DNA from 4 places in the Colwellia sp. 6M3 genome. Region 3 is predicted to be linked to each of the others. Evidence: predicted binding sites of a transcription regulator. Region 3 holds the regulator's gene; each other region holds the start of a gene.
The links. Region 3 encodes sigma-54, which starts transcription at its own class of promoters, with help from an activator protein. Its sites were predicted from a motif close to GTTGGCACGNNNNTNGNNT; they were not measured.

Region 1: the regulator sigma-54 is predicted to act here: its motif matches at 2,198-2,216, upstream of H4J50_RS15755 (flagellar hook-length control protein FliK).
Region 2: the regulator sigma-54 is predicted to act here: its motif matches at 3,326-3,344, upstream of H4J50_RS02730 (FlgO family outer membrane protein).
Region 4: the regulator sigma-54 is predicted to act here: its motif matches at 2,623-2,641, upstream of fliE (flagellar hook-basal body complex protein FliE).

Annotation. Positions count from the first base shown of each region.
Region 1 is NZ_JACGWF010000091.1:8,796-13,744, forward strand. It holds gene fliH (flagellar assembly protein FliH) at 1-59, shown strand, start outside; gene fliI (flagellar protein export ATPase FliI) at 293-1,660, shown strand; gene fliJ (flagellar export protein FliJ) at 1,677-2,111, shown strand; gene H4J50_RS15755 (flagellar hook-length control protein FliK) at 2,280-4,574, shown strand; gene fliL (flagellar basal body-associated protein FliL) at 4,677-4,949, shown strand, end outside.
Region 2 is NZ_JACGWF010000006.1:57,384-62,332, forward strand. It holds gene tkt (transketolase) at 1-679, opposite strand, end outside; gene H4J50_RS19530 (hypothetical protein) at 1,049-1,183, shown strand; tRNA gene H4J50_RS02720 (tRNA-Arg) at 1,502-1,577, opposite strand; gene H4J50_RS02725 (flagella assembly protein FlgT) at 1,769-2,971, opposite strand; gene H4J50_RS02730 (FlgO family outer membrane protein) at 3,394-4,041, shown strand; gene H4J50_RS02735 (LPP20 family lipoprotein) at 4,079-4,543, shown strand; gene H4J50_RS02740 (flagella synthesis protein FlgN) at 4,582-4,949, opposite strand, start outside.
Region 3 is NZ_JACGWF010000003.1:37,215-42,163, reverse strand. It holds gene H4J50_RS01295 (HPr family phosphocarrier protein) at 281-559, opposite strand; gene rapZ (RNase adapter RapZ) at 566-1,420, opposite strand; gene ptsN (PTS IIA-like nitrogen regulatory protein PtsN) at 1,427-1,879, opposite strand; gene hpf (ribosome hibernation promoting factor) at 1,909-2,196, opposite strand; gene H4J50_RS01275 (RNA polymerase factor sigma-54) at 2,232-3,737, opposite strand; gene lptB (LPS export ABC transporter ATP-binding protein) at 3,798-4,529, opposite strand; gene lptA (lipopolysaccharide transport periplasmic protein LptA) at 4,530-4,949, opposite strand, start outside.
Region 4 is NZ_JACGWF010000091.1:2,161-7,109, forward strand. It holds gene H4J50_RS15715 (PAS domain-containing sensor histidine kinase) at 1-1,114, shown strand, start outside; gene H4J50_RS15720 (sigma-54 dependent transcriptional regulator) at 1,101-2,441, shown strand; gene fliE (flagellar hook-basal body complex protein FliE) at 2,692-3,036, shown strand; gene fliF (flagellar basal-body MS-ring/collar protein FliF) at 3,082-4,806, shown strand; gene fliG (flagellar motor switch protein FliG) at 4,799-4,949, shown strand, end outside.

The DNA of each region.
Region 1 (4,949 bases), on a different contig from region 3:
TAAAATCGCGCTTAAACGAAGTGTTGGAATCTTTTTTGCAAGAAGCTTTACATCAATAATTTTTGCTTTAAAACGTCAATTATTTGAAACACGAAATCGGCTTGAATGTTCAATGTATGTCTAATACATCTCTAATGAAAGTTTAAAAAATATTTATAGGTTGGCTTTATGTCCTTAATAACAGTCGTTATTACCTGATTTAAGCGATACTCTTTACTAACAGCATAAGCACAATAAACATAAAGCCAATACAAGTTGAACCGGTAAATTAATTAAAAAAGCGTAAATATCTATGGTTGACATAAATCGCATAACTGAACGTTTAAAAAACTGTGAAAAACTTATTCATCCGCAAAGTGTTTCTGTTGCCGGACGTTTAGTGCGTGTTGTTGGTTTAACGTTAGAAGCGGTTGGGGTTAAAGCGCCAGTGGGCAGCCAGTGTTTAGTCGAAACATCGCAAGGTGATCTTATTGCCGAAATTGTTGGTTTTTCACAAGACACAACATTTTTAATGCCTGAGCAGAGTTTACAAGGCGTATTACCTGGGGCACGTGTCGTGCCTTTATCTACCAAAGCGCGATTACCTTTATCAATGGATTTACTCGGCCGCGTTATCGATGGTGTGGGTAAGCCACTCGATGGTAAAGGCCCAATTAAAGCATCTGAGACTTATCATTACGACAGCAAACCTATTAATCCGTTATCAAGACGCGCAATTACCGAACCACTCGATGTTGGTGTGCGCTCAATCAACAGCTTTCTTACGGTTGGTGTTGGTCAGCGTATGGGCTTATTTGCCGGCTCCGGTGTTGGTAAAAGTGTATTGTTAGGTATGATGACACGAGGAACTAATGCCGATGTTATTGTTGTAGGACTTATTGGCGAACGTGGACGAGAAGTTAAAGAGTTTATTGAAGAGATTTTAGGTGAGGAAGGTCGTGCGCGCTCTGTTGTGGTTGCCGCTCCCGCCGATAATTCGCCATTAATGCGACTAAAGGGCTGTGAAACTGCGGTTCAAATAAGTGAATATTTTCGTGATCAAGGTTTAAATGTTTTATTACTGATTGATTCTCTTACACGATATGCACAAGCACAGCGTGAAATTGCCCTAGCAGTAGGCGAGCCACCAGCAACGAAGGGTTATCCACCTTCAGTTTTTTCTAAATTACCTCAATTGGTTGAAAGGGCAGGTAATGGCGGCGATGGGCAAGGCTCTATTAGTGCATTTTTTACTGTTTTAACCGAAGGCGATGACCTACAAGATCCTATTGCTGATGCTGCTCGTGCTATTTTAGATGGTCATATTGTATTGTCTAGAAAATTGGCCGATGCTGGGCATTACCCCGCAGTTGATATTGAAGGCTCTATCAGCCGCGTTATGCCAATGGTAACCAGTGAAGAACACCAACAACTTGCTAGACAATTACGCCAAGTGTATTCGCTTTATCAAGAAAACAAAGATTTAATCTCTATTGGTGCTTACAGCAGAGGTACCGATCCAAGAATAGATCAATCCATAGATTTACAGCCCGTTATTCAGTTTTTCTTACAGCAAAAAATGCTTGAAATTATTCCGTATGATCAGAGTTTAACGCAGTTGCAAGAAGTGCTCGCGGCGGCACAAGCTCATGCTCAACAAAGCCAAACGGCACAACAATAAATAAGGTAATAACAGCATGAAACAGTTAAATACCTTATATAAATTTGAGCTTGATAAAGAGCAAAAAGCCTCGCAAGCATTACAATTAGCGGAACTTGACTATCAACAAAATAAAGACCGTTTAAAAAATGTCAGTGACTATCGTTTGGAATATATGCGCAGACTTAATCAGCGTTCTTTAGAAGGTATAGATAGTGCGACATATAGCCATTTTCATGCCTTTATTGCCAAATTGGATAATGCTTCTCAACAAGTTAAAATTGCAGTTCATCAAGCCAAAGCGTTAGTTGAAACAAGAAAAAAACAATGGTTAGAACAAAGGCGTAAAATACAAGCTGTAGAATTATTGCGCGATAAAAAATTGGCTATTTTACAACTTGCCGCTAATAAACAAGAACAAAAAATGTTTGATGAAATTGCTACCCAGCAATTTGTTCGTCGCCACAGATAAATCTTACTTTACTTCACCAACTGCCTATTTTTAATTCCTATTTGTCTGAGTAACAAATTTCTTATATTAAAGCTAATTAAGCTGGTTTTGGAATGATTTTTGCTTAGTTAACAAGAGAGAGTTACGTATTAAATTGCGCTTATTGTTTATATTTAGGAAAGCTTTGTTATGTATCAAGTAAATTTTTTGTCTTCTGATGTTAGCCAAACCCTAGATGTTTCAGGGGGGAAGGGAGATGTATCCAACAAAAATCAAACTAAAGGCAATGCGTTTTCTGATGCTATGGAGCAGCATTATCCAAAGAAAAATAACACTGACTCAGAGAGTAAAAATAATCAAGGTGGCAATCTTGTGTCTAAAGCGGCAGAACAGCAACCGCTTAGTGATGACCCCGCTATTAAGATTAAACGCAAGAACCTAGATGATGCTCATACATTACCCGTGCCCTTACCGATAGATGATGAAACATCAATAGAAAAATCAACAGCTGCTGACAAATCTTCTAATTTACCAATATCTTTTCCTATTGATAATCAAACTATGTCGGCAAAGCTGAACGCTGAAAAAGCTATAAACGATGATGCTCATACTTTACCTGTGCCGTTACCAATAGATGATGAATCTTTGGTGACTAAACCATTGGAGGTGAGTGTTTATAAAGAACCTTTACCGATATCGGTAGAAGAAAAAGTTCGAGAACTATTATTAGCGGCAGTTGAACCTGTAGTAAAGATTAAAGGAGACGAGCATACGCTGCCAGTACCTTTGCCTGTTGTGCCCGTACAAGATAAAAATAGCGTTATTACAAATGTTAAAACGTCAAATAATGATAGTGCTATCGCTAGTTCATATAAGTCGGCTGCTAATTCAGTGCTTCAAGAATCTCAAACAGGTCAGAGTGTCGCTCAAAAAGTTGAAAGTGATGATGCTGTTGATCTGTTAAAAATGCTAAATGGTGCACAACAACTGTTAACAAAGTCAGCAACAAATAGTCAAGTATCGACGCCGTTAGAGCAAAGTAAAGCTGTCGAAGTTCAAGAAAATAAAGCCTTGTCTAACACTTCGAATACACAATTGCCTACTGACAGTAAAGTTAGTGTGCAAGCAAGTAATACCAATGTCACAGATAATTCAACGGCTAAAATAGCCGCCGATTTTATAACTAATACTGTGGCAAGTGATATACAGAATAAAGAAAAGCAAATAGCAACTACAACAGATAAAGTTACGGCAGTTAACTTGGTCGAAAATGCTGCTAAAAATGCTGTAGTGAAGTCAGCTGATAATAGCGTTATTTCTCCTGCTCAATCAGAGGTTTTAAACACCGGAACTACTGAAAAATTAACGCGTGAAAATACAGTTATCGATCAGGATTTATTAGCAAAGCAAATTAATGCCACGCTTGTAGCTGATGAAAGTAAAACGGCTTTAAAAACAGAGCAAGATGCTAAGTCATTATCTAATATATCTAATGTGCCTAATATAAAAGAGTCACAAAAAAGTAATGACATTAATGCTAAAGCATTTACTGTTGAAGACGTTAAAAAAGCACCTGACGCTATAAAAAAAATGGTAACAGGTGAAAGTGAACCGGTAAAAATGCAAACTGCAGAGTTAACACAAGCGGGTGCTGTAGAACTTAATCGAGCAAATGCTAACGAGTCAACTCAACCTCGTCAGATTAATCAAAGTACCGCTGCGGTAATATCTGCATCGTCTGCACCTACAGTTGAGCAAAAAATTGATGCAACTCAAAAGAGTGTCGCTTTTGATGACGCCACTAAACTAGCCAACAATGCGGATGATGAGCAAGCATTGATGAAAAACCAAGGCGAGAAATTGGCACCGAACGCTGATAAAGTCGCTTCAACTTTCAATCCTGCCATTAATCATACATTAGACGCACAGGCTGCTAGAACAATACCCAATGCTGCAGAGTTAGCGGCACATCAAGAACAAAGTTTTGAAAATACAATTAATCAATTAACAACCAATACCGTACAAGCACAAAAATCAATCACCGCGTTGAACACCGAAACTATTGCTATTTATCGCAAAGATTTTGCTGATGCTGTTAAAGATAAAGTAATGGTAATGATCAACCAGAAAATACAACAAGTAGAGATTCAACTGGATCCGCCAGAAATGGGTAATATTCATGTCAGAGTGAATTTACAAAATGAACAAGCCGCGGTGCAGTTTATTGTTCAAAACCAACAAGCCAAAGAGGCCTTAGAGCAAAACATGGGCAAGTTACGAGATATGTTAGCTGAAAATGGTGTTGATGTTGGCGATGCAAATATTGAGCAGCGCCAGGCAAAAGAGCAAAATAGCGATGGTTTTGAACAAGCAAATCATAGTGGTATAAATGAAGAGTCGGGTGAAGGTAACTTCAGTGAAAATGATAATGTAGTGCTTGATGTGGTTAAAGCTTCATCAACAGGTGTGGATTACTATGCTTAATTCATTAATACACCCATAATACTTGATAAAACTCTTTGGTTTAGCAGCTATTCAACGATATAGTTTAACAAGTGCTTTAAAAAATATTCAAAGGTAGGGAACATGGCTGACGAAAAAGAACTTGAGCTAGATAATTCAGGTAAGAAAAAGAAACTGATTATTATAATTGCTATTGTTGTTATCTTAGCTGCTGCTGGCGGCGGAGCTGCATTTTTTATGCTCGGTGGTGAAGATGAAACTGCACAATCAAGCGCCGGTAGTGAATTAAGCGCTGATGCAGCAGGAGAGGCGTCTGGCGCACCTGCAGAAAATGCTGAACTTGGTACGGCTTTGTATGTTCCTTTGCCAAGACCCTTTCGTTTCAATGTACCAGGT
Region 2 (4,949 bases), on a different contig from region 3:
CCGCTGCAATAGCCGCACTATCGTGTCCATCTACGTCACTAATAACATGCCAACCGTAAGCTGCAAAGCGAGCAGGCGTATCGTCGGTAAACCAACCTTCCACTTTACCGTCAATTGAAATGCCATTGTCATCCCAAAAAGCAATTAATTTACCTAAACCTAAAGTACCCGCTAATGAACAGGCTTCATGCGAAATACCTTCCATTAAACAACCATCACCTAAAAATACATAAGTGTGGTGATCAACTATATTGTGACCTTCGCGGTTAAATTGTGCCGCTAAAGTTTTTTCGGCAATTGCCATACCTACCGCATTAGAAACACCAGCACCTAGTGGGCCCGTAGTGGTTTCAACACCTGGTGTGTAACCATACTCTGGATGACCAGGGGTTTTTGAATGCAATTGACGGAAGTTTTTCAACTCACCAATTGGTAGATCATAACCCGTTAAATGCAATAATGAATATATAAGCATTGAACCGTGGCCATTTGATAAAACAAAGCGGTCACGATCGGCCCATTGTGTATCTGTTGGATTATGCTTTAGAAAGTCACGCCATAAAACTTCAGCGATATCTGCCATGCCCATTGGGGCTCCAGGGTGTCCTGATTTAGCTTTTTGCACGGCATCCATGCTTAAAACTCGAATTGCATTGGCCAGTTGTTGACGCGACGGCATAATTGCTCCAATTATTGTTAAATTTGATGGGATATAAATTGCGCTTATTTTCACCTAGAGTGCCCCTTGACTGCAAATTTAATTAGCACTTTTATGGCATTATTTTTAACTAAGTTATATTTATCGTCTTTTAAATGTGAAATGACCTGATTTAATGAATGAAATAAGATTTTGATCGCTTATTAATTTGATTGAGCAAACTGAAAGGGAAGTTAGTAGACAGATATAAACTTTAGCATTTATATAAGAAAAAATTAAAATCGTTCATTTAATGAGCTTTTGGTTGAATATCTATACAAGTTGCTTTAATGTTAATGCGTCGTATTAATAAAAATTAGAAAAAGATACAACATAATACAGGATTAAAGAATGAACAGGTCGTCGTCACGCGGAATTAAGCTGACTACGGTAATATTAGCGGTATTAATATTAGCAGTATCAGCAGTGTTGAGCACAGGCTCAGCATTAGACGACAAGGAAGTTACAATAGAACAAAATAATTAAGAGCTTATCAATTAGCTCATCATAACTACTAGCCTCGCAATAGCGGGGCTTTTTTATGTACAGGATGTACGGTATGTCGTGGTGACAGGACGTCAAGGAACGACGGAACAGGATGTACGGTATGTCGTGGTGACAGGACGTCAAGGAACGACGGAACAGGATGTACGGTATGTCGTGGTGACAGGACGTCAAAGAACGACGGTACAGGATGTACGGTATGTCGTGGTGACAGGATATCAAGGAACGAAGGTAAACGATGCCGTAATACGATATTAACCGTTTTAAAATGATCTATTGAGGCTTACTAAAAGCAATTACTGGCGTCCCCACCAGGACTCGAACCTGGAGCAGCGGCTTAGGAGGCCACAGTTTTATCCAGTTAAACTATGAGGACAAAGCGCAAGTAGTTTGATTATCACCACGCAGTATTAACTAGCCCAGAGCAGTGAAATGCTATTTAAAGCCCAAGTATGCTACAACTATTTTATTAATTTGTATTCAAAAAAATCAAATAAAATTAACACTAACAGAGGCTTAATTAATAGCAGTTGAATTCATCCTTTCAATGAACTCTTAACTTATTGTTTAATATCTTACGGCTAAGTCATTTATTTGTATATTGTCTAATACGTGTTGTGCTGCCGTTGTTGCATGGGCACTATCTTGGCTTACTGAGGTAACAATCACTTTATAAGGACTAATATTAAAGCCGGTGTATGTGCGTTTATCATCACTGACAAAGTTATTGAAATGCAGTAAAGAGAACTCATCACCCACTTGCACCCCGTGTCTTTTGCCTAAGTTAAAAGTAATTGAATTACCCTGAACTTGCACGATGCGACCTTGGGTTGGCTGACACATCATGTTTTCGTCGATATCTCGCACCATGTCATCTAAAGACAGGTTTATTTGTTGGCCATATTCACTCTGCCAAAAGTTTTGGCTAGTTACATCAATATGTTTACGCTTATCAAAATCCCATGGCGCAGAACTTTGATAATGTTTATCTAGAATTCTTTCACCTGTGGTGCCATCGTGAACATAGAGTGCGATATTAAATTGGCGTTGATAAATATTTTTTTGCCAGAATTGCCAATCATTGTTTTCATCATCCGCCATAGATAGGTCTTGAATTTCTGAAAATAAAACATATTGGCTGTCTGACATATTAGCTAACGACATCGCTAAATTTTTTAAGCTTTGAGCTTGCAAGCTTTGATTGTATCGTGAAAATTCTGTTTTGGTTTGCAGCGCTAACTTAGTGTCTAGATATATCCCTTGCTGCTGTATTTTACTGGCGAGCTTTTTAATTAATGTTTTATCAAGTGCATAAATACTACCAATATTGGCTTGTTCTCGATGCAATATATTACTACGAGTAAGTAACATCGATTTTTTATAATCAGCGGCAAAACATTTTTTTTCTTGTGGGAAAATATCAGCTCGAATAGTAACTGTTACAAAGTCGTCGTTGTAGGTTTCACTGATCAAGGCTAATGAATTAACACTGCCACTGGCTCGTATGCTTATTTGATCTTGGGTGAGTAAGCCGTTAACGACTTGTTGTACACTTGATACAGAAGCACCTGCAACCAACAACGCTTTTTTTAGTGCATTTTGCATCGCTTGAGCTTTGGCTGCTTTATTATCACCATTTTTTATGCTCGCCACACCTTGCGATTCATACCATTGTCCAAAACTGGCACTACTGAATAAAGCAAAGCAAAGGCAAATTGAACTTAAGCGCATAAATATCTCTTTTAATAGTGGATCGATTTCTCTATTCAAATATGCACTTTTTGTGCCTACTAATACTTTAAATATAAACCAATGTTGGTAAAGCTATTACCTAGCTAATTTAGTTCACTATTATATGAGTTGATAAACGTGGTATTTTTATGTCCCCCAGTGTTAAAACACAGGGTAAAGTTTTAGGTGGTATTCATTGCAGAATACACAACTTGGTATCACTCTATAATATAAGCAGAGAGGTTTGCCTTTTATTTAGGCGTTCTACTAGGTAATCGATTAGGTAAGCAAATAGGCATCAGTAGAGTGTTATTAATAATTCCTCTGGTATCTTTTATTCATATACTGTTTGGTTTTTAATCTAATATTGATGAAGCCAAGTTAAATTTAAATATTGGCGCGGATCATGCTTTGTTATTTGTATTAATTTTATGATATTTGTATTAATTGAGGATAGCTCAATGAAAAATTGGCTTATAGCACTACTAATACCGACACTTATGGCGTGTTCTGTAAAAACCAAAAACAATGATTTTTATGGTTCTAATTACGTTGATAAACAAGAAATTGACAGCTTTGCGTTACCTCGTCATGCAATAAACGATGTAGTTAAAGGTTTGGCATATCAAATGTTGGAAAGTAGTACATTTGTAAATCCTAAAACGCCAATTGCCATTGCGTCATTTGTGGATTTAAAAAATTTAGAATCAACCAATTGGCTTGGTAATCAACTATCTGAAAGCTTTGTTCATGAAATGCAGCGACATGGCTTAGTGGTTATTGATTTTAAAACTACTGGGCATATTCGAGTTACTGAAGATGGTGACTATGTTTTTAGCCGAGATTGGAAAGAATTACCTGAACGTCAGATAATTGACTATGTAGTGACCGGAACCATGATGCAACAAGAAGCAGGGGTTTTAGTTAATGCTCGGATGATAGGTATGCAATCACGTGTTGTTGTTGCAACTGCTCAGTCTTTTATTCCGGCTTGGGTTGTAGGCGATGACTTTAAAAATGATGATAATGTTAAAATGAAAGATGGCATGATCATACGTGACAGCGCAATGCTAGCTGATGATGCTCGTGCAATTGCTATACAGAAATAATACTCCAATGATGAGAATGACAATATCGAAGGTGAATATGAATACTTTACGCAATAATATCGCAATTTTTTTAAGTGCTATAGTTTTGAGCGCATGTTCTTCGGTGTTTGATAGACATGTTGAATGGCAAAATGTAAAGCCAGAGCAATTTCCTGTATTAACGGCTATTGGCCAAGCGCCAATTAGTTTGCAAAACTCAACACACAAAACACAACGTATGTTAATGGCAATGAAAGCATCAAAAATTGCTGCCTATGCCGAGCTTGCTGAACAAGTTTATGGGCAAAGTATTGATGGCAAAACCACTATGTCTAATTTAGTGGTAGATAACCAGCTACTAAAGGCTTCGGTACAAGGTATTATTCGTGGCGCTAAAGTTGTAAAAAGTTACCCTGTTGGTGACAGTTACACAACAGAGTTAAGCTTAGACTTTAAAGATGTATATGAAATTTATAATGCATCGTCTAACCGTCAAGAGATAAAGCATATCACTTATTATTAGCATTAGTGGCTGAAATTTATACCTAAAAATAAAAGTGCTTAAGCTTTTAACCCTAGGCTACTCAGCCCACCAGAGGTTTTTCCTTTGCTATCATAAGTCATTGATGACTTATTATGATTTTCTAATAAAGAGGTTTTCATTCGTTCAACTGAGAGTTGAGACTGATGAATGATTAAACCATTAATTTGGTTTTGTTTTTTACAGCGGACTAAACACGCTTCAATATCGGCTAACTCTGTGTCGAAATTACCAGCTAACTTTTCTTGTTTGAACTCAAAACTTTGTCCTATAGCATTGTCAATTTCTTGAATCGCTATCAGTAAGTTGTTTTTATCTGAGGTAATACTAATAAGTGCATCAGGGTTTTGTTTCTGAAGGACGTCTTTCTCTGTATTTAATAACGTTT
Region 3 (4,949 bases):
ATAAATGACAATTATTAACTTTCTATTAAATTATACCAAATGAGTGAAAATTCGACTAAATGAATATGTAATGCATTTCGACTTTACAGGCAAAGCCGAGAATGAATATGCTTGAGGTAATTCGATTGTGCTAAATTCCCAACTTTAACGATAAGTTAGCTAATTCATTATTTTATATGGTATCGAATGTTAATATTTAACGCGTTGAGTTTACCGTAATTTTCGATATTTCGCAGCTTTTTTATTGACTTAACGGTGCCGACAATAAATATGAGTTTTGCTACTCGGCTTCATCAAATTTGTTGCTGAAAAGTTGGCAAATTTCTTCGAGTGCTAATTCAGCGTCTTCACCCGTAGCAATTACCTTAACGGTTTTACCTTGTGCACCTGCAAGCAGCATTATGCCCATAATACTGTTAGCGTCAGCATGATTGTCGTCTAATTCAATGGTGACTTTTGCGGTAAACTTTTGACTTAATTGTGCGAGTTTAGAAGCCGCTCGGGCATGAAGCCCAAGCTTGTTGATGATGAGAACATAACGGCTGGCTTGTGTGCTCATAGCAAGTTACGTTGTGGCAACAGGTAAATCGCGATGACGAGACTGCACGTCTTTACGTTCTTTACGCATATTATTTGCGAGTAATTCGGTGATATATACAGAGCGATGCATACCGCCGGTACAACCAACCGCTATAGTAATATAACTGCGATTATTTCGTTCTAGATGCGGTAACCAGGTCATCATGAAGCTATTTATTTGCCAAATAAACTTTGTCACAATAGGTTGGCTAGCAAGGAAATCTTGCACAGGTTTATCTAATCCGGTGAAGCCCTTAAGTTCTTTATCCCAAAATGGGTTAGGTAAAAATCGCGCATCAAATACATAGTCTGCATCTTGTGGTACGCCATGTTTAAAGCCAAAAGATTCAAAAACAACCACCATAGAACCCGATTTTTTACCTAGTATACGCTCTCTAACTAAGTCGGCCAGCTGATGTGGTGATAGTTGGCTAGTGTTGATATATAAATGTGCGCGACTTGCGATAGGTTCAAGAAGCTTTTTTTCTAAGGCTATGGCTTGGTCTAAGGCTATATTTTGTCTAATTAGCGGATGTAAGCGTCGTGTCTCGCTGAAACGACGGATAAGGTCACTATCGTCGGCATCTAAATAAAGTAAACTTAACTCTACTGCATTAGGTAAGTATTCTATAATTTCGGGTACATCGTTAGGATCAGCAGGTAGGTTTCGAACATCTAGGCTGACGGCAACATTTTCATAATCATTAATGACGGTATGAATTAAAGCGGGTAACAAATTAACCGGTATGTTATCTACACAATAGTAGCCCAGATCTTCTAATACGCGTAATGCAACACTTTTACCTGATCCTGAACGACCACTGACTATAATTAACTTCATGGGGACTTAACTCGCCTGTTGGATTAGCTGAAACAGCTCTTGGTTACTTTGGCATTTACGCACTTGTTTGCAAAATTGTTTTTCACGAAAAATTTTTGCGATACTTTGTAATGTACACAGGTGATTTTGGCATTCATTTTCGGGCACAAATAAAGCAATAAAAATGTCCACAGGACGATTATCTATCGCATCAAAATCTATCGGCTCTTCTGTGGTAATAACCACCGCAATGGGTTGGGTAGAATTATCTAAACGTCCATGCGGTATCGCTATGCCATTTCCTATGCCGGTAGAACCCATTCTTTCGCGCTTAACTAGGCTTTCTAGTAGCTGAAAAGTATCGTGTTCAACCAATTTTTCAGCGGCCAGACTACTTAAGTATTCTAGAATACGTTTTTTACTGGAACCCGGTGCTGCACAAATAGTGCATTCCGGGGTTAGGATATCTTGCAACTTCATAAACTTATAAAACCTAAAGCGACTTGGCGCTAATGCTTGTTGATTTTGCCTTTGTATTTCAAAATTTGGCGATCTAATTTATCAATTAATGCATCAATTGATGCGTACATATCGTTATGTTCAGCCTTAGCGTGAACCTCAGAGCCCGTTAAATGCACAGTAGATTCAGCGATCTGGTTCAATTTTTCAACCGTTAGTACCACATGTACATTATTAATGTGTTCAAAGTGGCGCTCTATTTTTTCAAATTTAGCATTAACATAATCACGTAATGAGTCGGTAACATCGACATGGTGTCCAGTAAGATTAATTTGCATAAGCTTCATTCCTCTTTTTTGGTGATTAAGACTGCCTACAATAGGCTTTTACGTTGATTTGACGGCGGTATAGAGAGTGACTCTCGATACTTGGCAATAGTGCGTCTTGCTACTTTAATGCCTTGTTCGGCCAAGATATCGGCGATTTTACTGTCGCTTAATGGCTTTGCGGGTATTTCGGCGGCAACAAGTTTTTTAATTAACTCACGAATAGCGGTTGATGAGCATTCACCACCATTTTCAGTACTTACATGGCTAGAGAAGAAGTATTTAAGCTCAAAAATGCCTCTGGGTGTATGCATATACTTTTGTGTAGTAACACGAGAAATAGTCGATTCGTGCATATCTACCGCTTCGGCAATATCATTTAAAACCATAGGTCGCATAGCTTCAGGGCCATGTTCAAAGAAACCCTGCTGGCGCTGTACAATACAATTGGACACTTTTAACAAGGTATCGTTCCTGCTTTCAAGGCTTTTGATAAACCATTTAGCTTCTTGCAAGTTCGAGCGAATAAATTGACTGTCTGCTGATGATTTCATCGAGCGAGACATGGCAGCATATTGTTGATTTACTGATAACTTAGGTGCTGTGTCTGGGTTTAGCTCTACAGTCCAGCGACCATTTTTCTTTTCAACCGACACGTCAGGAATAACATACTGTTCTTCACTCTTGATAACACTATCGCCCGGGCGAGGGTCTAATGATTGTATTAAGCGAATAACTTCACGTAATTGGTCTTCTTTAATGCGTAACTTTCGCATCAATTGGCGATAATCGCGATTACCCAATAATTCGATATGCTCAGTTACCGCTAACTTACTTTCAGCGAGCCAAGGCGTATCTTTTGAAAATTGGTTGAGCTGAATAAGTAAACACTCTGGAATTGAACGAGCCGCTACGCCCACCGGATCAAAAACGTTAATCCGTTTAAGCACTACTTCAATTTCATCAAGTTCAACACCATCAATGCCTACGCTTTCTAATATCTCGTCTGCAGAAACTGTTAGGTAGCCGGCATCATCTATAGCTTCAATAATAGCGATAGCAATTGTTCTATCGGTATCGCTAAATGGTGTTAGTTCCATTTGCCAAATAAGATGGTCTTGTAAGGAGTCTTTTGTTTCACCCTGATAGGTATAATCTTCTGATGCATGACCAACACCGCCACTGCTCGCACTGGCACTAAAGTTGTCATCCCACGTTGTATCACTATTTAATTCTTCGGGTATGTCAGTTTTTGCTAAGCCTTCTGATGAACTTATTTCATCAATAGTCGGTGCAGAATCTTCGCTGCCATCTGAGGATATTTCTACGCTATCGCCAATACCAGCGGAGTATGCTTCTTCTAAATTGTCAGGGGTGTTTTCTGAATTGTTGTCGGGAGATTCATCAACTTCAAGTAAAGGGTTACTTTCAAGAGCTTCTTGAATTTCTTGTTGTAAATCCAAGGTCGATAATTGCAACAGCTTGATAGCCTGCTGCAATTGCGGGGTCATCGTTAATTGTTGTCCGATACGGAGTTGCAGAGTAGGACGCATTTACGTTTTCTTTTCCCTGTTCAAGTACATTAGTATGTTACCGAGTAAGTCTGTTATTCACTATAGCGTGAATTGTTCACCAAGGTATACATCTCTTACGTGTTGATTTGCAAGTATTTCAGTAGAGTTACCTTCGGCAATAAGCTCGCCGTGACTAACAATATAGGCGTGCTCACAGACATCGAGGGTTTCACGTACATTATGGTCGGTAATTAAGATACCTATGCCACGTTCTTTTAAGTGTAGGATAATTTTTTTTATATCACCTACCGAAATTGGATCAACACCAGCAAAAGGTTCATCAAGGAGAATAAATTTAGGATCTGCAGCTAAAGCTCGCGCTATTTCAACTCGTCGACGTTCACCACCAGACAGGCTCATGCCGAGGTTGTCTTTGATATGACCAATGTTAAATTCTTCTAATAAATGCTCAAGTTTTTCTTCTCTTTCAACGTCGGTTAGCGTTTTACGGGTTTGTAAAATCGCCATTATGTTGTCATAAACCGTTAGTTTGCGAAAAATTGAAGCTTCTTGAGGTAGATAACCAATACCTTTGCGGGCACGTTCATGCATGGGCAATAAGGTTAAATCTTCGTCATTTAAAATAATTGAGCCACTGTCGTTATTAACTAAGCCAACGATCATGTAAAACGAAGTGGTTTTACCCGCGCCATTTGGTCCTAATAAGCCAACAATTTGTCCAGCAGAAACCTTCATACTAACGTTTTTAACGACTTTTCTGCCTTTGTAGGCTTTTGCAAGGCCAATGGCTGATAATGTTGAAGTAGACATTTACTCTTGCTTGTCCTTAGATTTTTTTGGCGGTTCAGTTTTATTTTTTGGCTGCAATACTGTTTCAACCTTAGCATTTTCTAAGCTTTCGGCATTGACATATTCAGTCTCGAAGTTATAGGTGATTTTACTGCCACTTACTTCACTACCTTCTTGGCGTAACAAAGCATTACCTGAAATAACAACCGTATTCAAATCAGGTTCATAACGAATTTCATTGGCTTGTAAATTGATAGGGCTACCATCTTGCAGCGTTTGCTCAAATGTCGCAGGAGAACCTTTCGCAATATAAATTTTATTATTGCTTTTATCTTGAGTTATCACCTGTACGAGTTCGGCATTAATTGTCAGCGAACCTTGAGAGATAATGACATTATCAATATAACTGAATATTTTATTTTTCAGATCAGCTGCTTGGCG
Region 4 (4,949 bases), on a different contig from region 3:
CGATCAACCAAATCGATTAGAAAGCGAAAATTACGCGGGTGAATTGGCGTTTTTACGTCAACAAAATAAACAACTGCAGCACGTTATTGATGTTATGCCAACTGGTATGATCATGCTTGATGGTAACGGCATCGTGGTGAAAATGAATGATACCGCACAACGTTTGCTAGATGAGCCTATTTTAGGTCAACCTTGGTTCAATGTGATTAAACGCTCTTTTAAACCTAGGGCAGATGACTGGCATGAGGTTTCTTTAAATGATGGTCGCCGTGTCAAACTAGAAATTACTGCTTTAGGTGGCCAACCTGGGCAGTTGATCATGATCACCGACTTAACAGAAACTCGCCTCTTACAAGATAAACTTGGCCAATTACAGCGTCTTTCGTCTTTAGGGCGTATGGTGTCAAAATTAGCGCATCAAATTCGCACACCATTGTCTGCTGCGATGTTATATGGCGCCAATCTACGCAATAAAAAACTTAACGACGATGCAAGAGTTAATTTTCAAGATAAATTAATGCTGCGTTTACAAGATTTAGAGCAACAAGTTAATGACATGCTGTTATTTGCTAAAAGTGGCAGTAAAGCGGTGGTTGAACCGATAAATGTTAATCAGCTTATTGAGCAAGCAACACAGGCGATTGAGCCGCAAGTTAATCAAGCCGGTGCAAAAGTAAATCTGTATTTCTCTCAACAAGGTTGTGAAATTTTAGGTAATGTAAGTGCCTTAACTGGCGCAATTCATAACTTAATACACAACAGTTTATCGGTAATTAAAGCTGATGCTGTTATTGATATGAGTGCTTATTGTCAGGGTGAATATGCCTATATTAGCGTCCGAGATAATGGCCCTGGCATTAGTGCAGAGCAAGCCGATAAGATATTCGAACCTTTTTATACCTCAAGAAGCCAGGGCACAGGTTTAGGCCTAGCCGTAGTAAAATCGGTGACTAATGCGCACCAAGGTGAAGTTAGCTTGATCAGTAAACCCGGCGAAGGGGCACATTTTTGTATAAAAATACCACTGCTTGTAAGTGAAAACCTCAACACCGAATTAACTGAAAATAACAACGACGCATTTTTGTCTAAGGAGCTTAGTAATGAGCACAAGTAAAATCATGGTAGTCGAAGATGATGCTGGACTTAGAGAAGCCCTTGTTGATACTTTGCTTTTGGCTGGCTATCAATGTTTAGCCGTTGATTCCGGGGAAGACGCACTAATAAAACTCAAATCGCATGCGGTTGATTTAGTCGTTAGCGACGTACAAATGGGTGGTATGTCAGGACTATCGTTATTAAAAAGTATTCGCAATAATTATCCCAAATTACCCGTATTGATCATGACCGCGTATGGCACTATTGATGACGCGGTACAAGCTATGCGAGACGGTGCCTGTAATTATATGGCAAAACCTTTTGCCCCAGAAGTATTGCTAAATATGGTTACTCAGTATGTGCCGTTACAAACTAATGATGGTTGTGATCCCGTAGTGGCTGACGTTCAAAGTCTTGAGTTACTTAAACTCGCTAAAAAAGTGGCGAATACTGAAGCCTCTGTTATGGTTTTAGGGCCAAGTGGCTCGGGCAAAGAAGTGCTAGCACAATATATTCATAATTATTCGCCACGCAGCCAAGCCCCTTTTGTGGCCATTAATTGTGCTGCAATTCCTGAAAATATGCTTGAAGCGACTTTATTTGGCTATGAAAAAGGTGCCTTTACTGGTGCAATTCAAGCTAGTCCAGGCAAATTCGAACAAGCACAAGGCGGCACTATTTTACTTGATGAAATTACCGAAATGGATTTAGGCTTACAAGCAAAAATTCTACGAGTTTTACAAGAGCGTGAAGTTGAACGCATCGGCGGACGTAAAACTATTAACCTAGATGTTAGGGTGATAGCAACCAGTAACCGCGATCTAAAAGACGCCGTGCAAGAAGGTATTTTTAGAGAAGATTTATATTATCGCCTTAATGTATTCCCGTTAACTTGGTTACCACTTAACGAACGCAGAGATGATATTTTGCCCTTAGCTACACATCTTATTTCCCGTATTTGTCAAAAAGACGGTAATGTTATTCCTGAATTCACACCAGCAGCTCGCAGTAAATTACTCGCCTATGCTTGGCCAGGTAATGTGCGTGAATTAGACAATGTTATTCAACGAGCACTGATTTTACAAAGTGATCGTTGTATCGACGCTAATGACTTACTGATTGATAACTTTGAAACGCCTCAAGTGCAAAGTGACACCGTTGACGCTTCAAAAGCTGACAAACTCGGCAGTGAACTTAAATTACAAGAGCACCAAATCATATTAGACACTTTGCATGCTTGTCGAGGAAGCCGCAAAGATGTTGCCGAACGTTTGGGAATAAGCCCTCGTACATTACGTTATAAAATTGCCCGTATGCGTGATAGTGGTATTCAAATTCCACTTTAATTACAGGTTAAAATTAACAAAGTGTTAATTAAATATCGAGATTAAACTGAAAAACGACGTATTTAACGTCGTTTTTTTTGTTTTGAATAATTTGATTTTTACTGTTGATTTATAAGTGTTTTTTATTGTTTTAAAATGTAATTTTATTAGGCTTTTCTTGCCATTTCGCTTTATTTTTTAGCTTGGCACTATGCTTGCTTTAACCATAGGTAATAGTAAGTAACAAGAAATTGACACAAGCGAGATAGCCATGGATATTAAAACTAATTCTTTATACGCCCAAATGCAAAGCATGTCGATGGAAGCGATGGGAAACAGACTTCCTATCGGTGAAGAAAATGGCATGGGTACGCCTCCAGTTAGTAAAGCTGGTGGTGACTTTGGTAGCTTGTTAAAAGATGCAATAAATAATGTTAATGAACTACAACAAGATGTTGGTGCAAAACGTACAGCGTTTGAAATGGGTGATCGCAGTGTTACCTTGGCCGATACTATGATTGCAGGCTCAAAAGCGGGTATTGCTTTTGATGCAACCGTTCAGATCAGAAATAAGTTTGTTGAAGCTTATAAAGAAATTATGAGCATGCCGGTTTAGCTCCAGTTGCTAAAAATAAAACAAGTTTTACGCGGAGATAAATAAGTGGCCGATACAACAGACAATACAAATTTAATGTTAGCCGATGGTAACAACGATTTAGTCGCTGGCGACGGAGCAGATGATACCGTTGGTGAGCAAAAGTCAGGTTTAGCCGGTGCCATGGGCAATGTTGATTTTCTCCGTCAAATGACAATAGTCATTGCACTAGCTATTTGTTTTGCTATTGCCATTTTTGTTATCATGTTAGCGAATCAACCTGAATATCGTTTTTTAACCAAATTGCCAACCGAGCAATTAATTAAAACGATGGACTTTCTTGACAGCAATAAAGTGGATTATCGTCAAGAAAATAACACTATATCTGTTGAAAGCGATGAATATCAAAACGTTAAACTTATGCTTGCTCGAGAAGGTCTTACTGATGCTCCATCTCAAGGTAGCGAAATTCTTATGCAGGATATGGGCTTTGGTGTAAGTCAACGCCTAGAAGGTGAACGTTTAAAACATTCAAGAGAGCAACAGCTCGCCCGTACGATTGAAGAATTAAAGTCTATTTCACGTGCTCGGGTATTATTAGCTATTCCGCGTGAAAATGTTTTTGCTAAACGTGAGAAAAATCCTTCAGCCACTGTGGTACTCACTTTGCGCCGCGGCCGCCTTTTATCTGAAGAAGAAGTTGATGCGGTTGTTGATATTGTTGCTTCAGCAGTGCAAAACTTAGATCCTAATCGCGTAACGGTAACCGACCAAAATGGTCGTTTATTAAATTCTGGTTCACAAGACTCTGTTTCATCTCGCTCTCGTAAAGAGTTTGAAATAGAACAAAAGCGTGAATCTGAATACATGTCAAAAATTGACTCAATTTTAATTCCTGTTGTTGGCTTAGGTAATTACACCGCACAAGTTGATGTGGCGATGGATTTTACTAATACAGAAGAAACACAACGCCGATATAATTCAGACTTACCCGCTTTACGTAGTGAAATGAAAGTTGAAGATAGCACTATCGGAGGCATGCTTGGCGGTATACCAGGTGCGTTAACTAACCAACCACCGCTTGACAGTAATATCCCTGAAGATGCAACTGGCAACGGACAACAGCGCAGTATGCCGGGTCGTAAGCATTCAGAGTCAACTCGCAACTATGAACTAGACGAAGCGATCAGCTACACTAAACAGCAAACGGGCGTTATACATCGTATTAGTGTTTCAGTTGCCTTAGATTATATTCCGGGTGTGAATGCTGAAGGTGAAGCTATGCCAACACCACGCTCTGTACAAGAAATAGCTAATATTCGTCGTGTATTACAAGGCAGTATTGGTTTTAACCTACAGCGTGGCGATTCATTAGATGTTGTTACTTTGCCATTTTCTCGTCCAGAAATTGTTGCGGTTGAAGCTGTACCACTATGGAAAGATCCAACGGTATATAAATATGCTAAATTAGTTGGCGCGGTAATCTTGATTGCAGTATTATTTTTTGCAGTCGTACGCCCAATGTTAAAACGCCTAATTCACCCAGAGCAAACACCGAGTGATTATGGTGATAAGTCGCTTGATAGTCATATTGACTTAGGTGATGAAACCATGGATATGCTAACCGCTGAGTTTGATGCTGGCGCCGTTGGCTTTGCCCCAGATGGTAGTTTACAATTACCTGATTTACATCGCGATGAAGATGTTTTAAAAGCCGTACGTGCTTTAGTGGCAAATGAGCCAGAATTATCATCGCAAGTAGTTAAAAGTTGGTTGAACGAAGATGAGTGATGAAAACCAAGAACTATCAACCCAGCAACCGTCTGGATTTGACATTAATAAACTCGATGGTGGCGAAAAAGCCGCGATTTTATTATTAAGTCTTTCAGAGGAAGATGCTGCACAAATACTAAAACATTTAGAGCCCAAGCAAG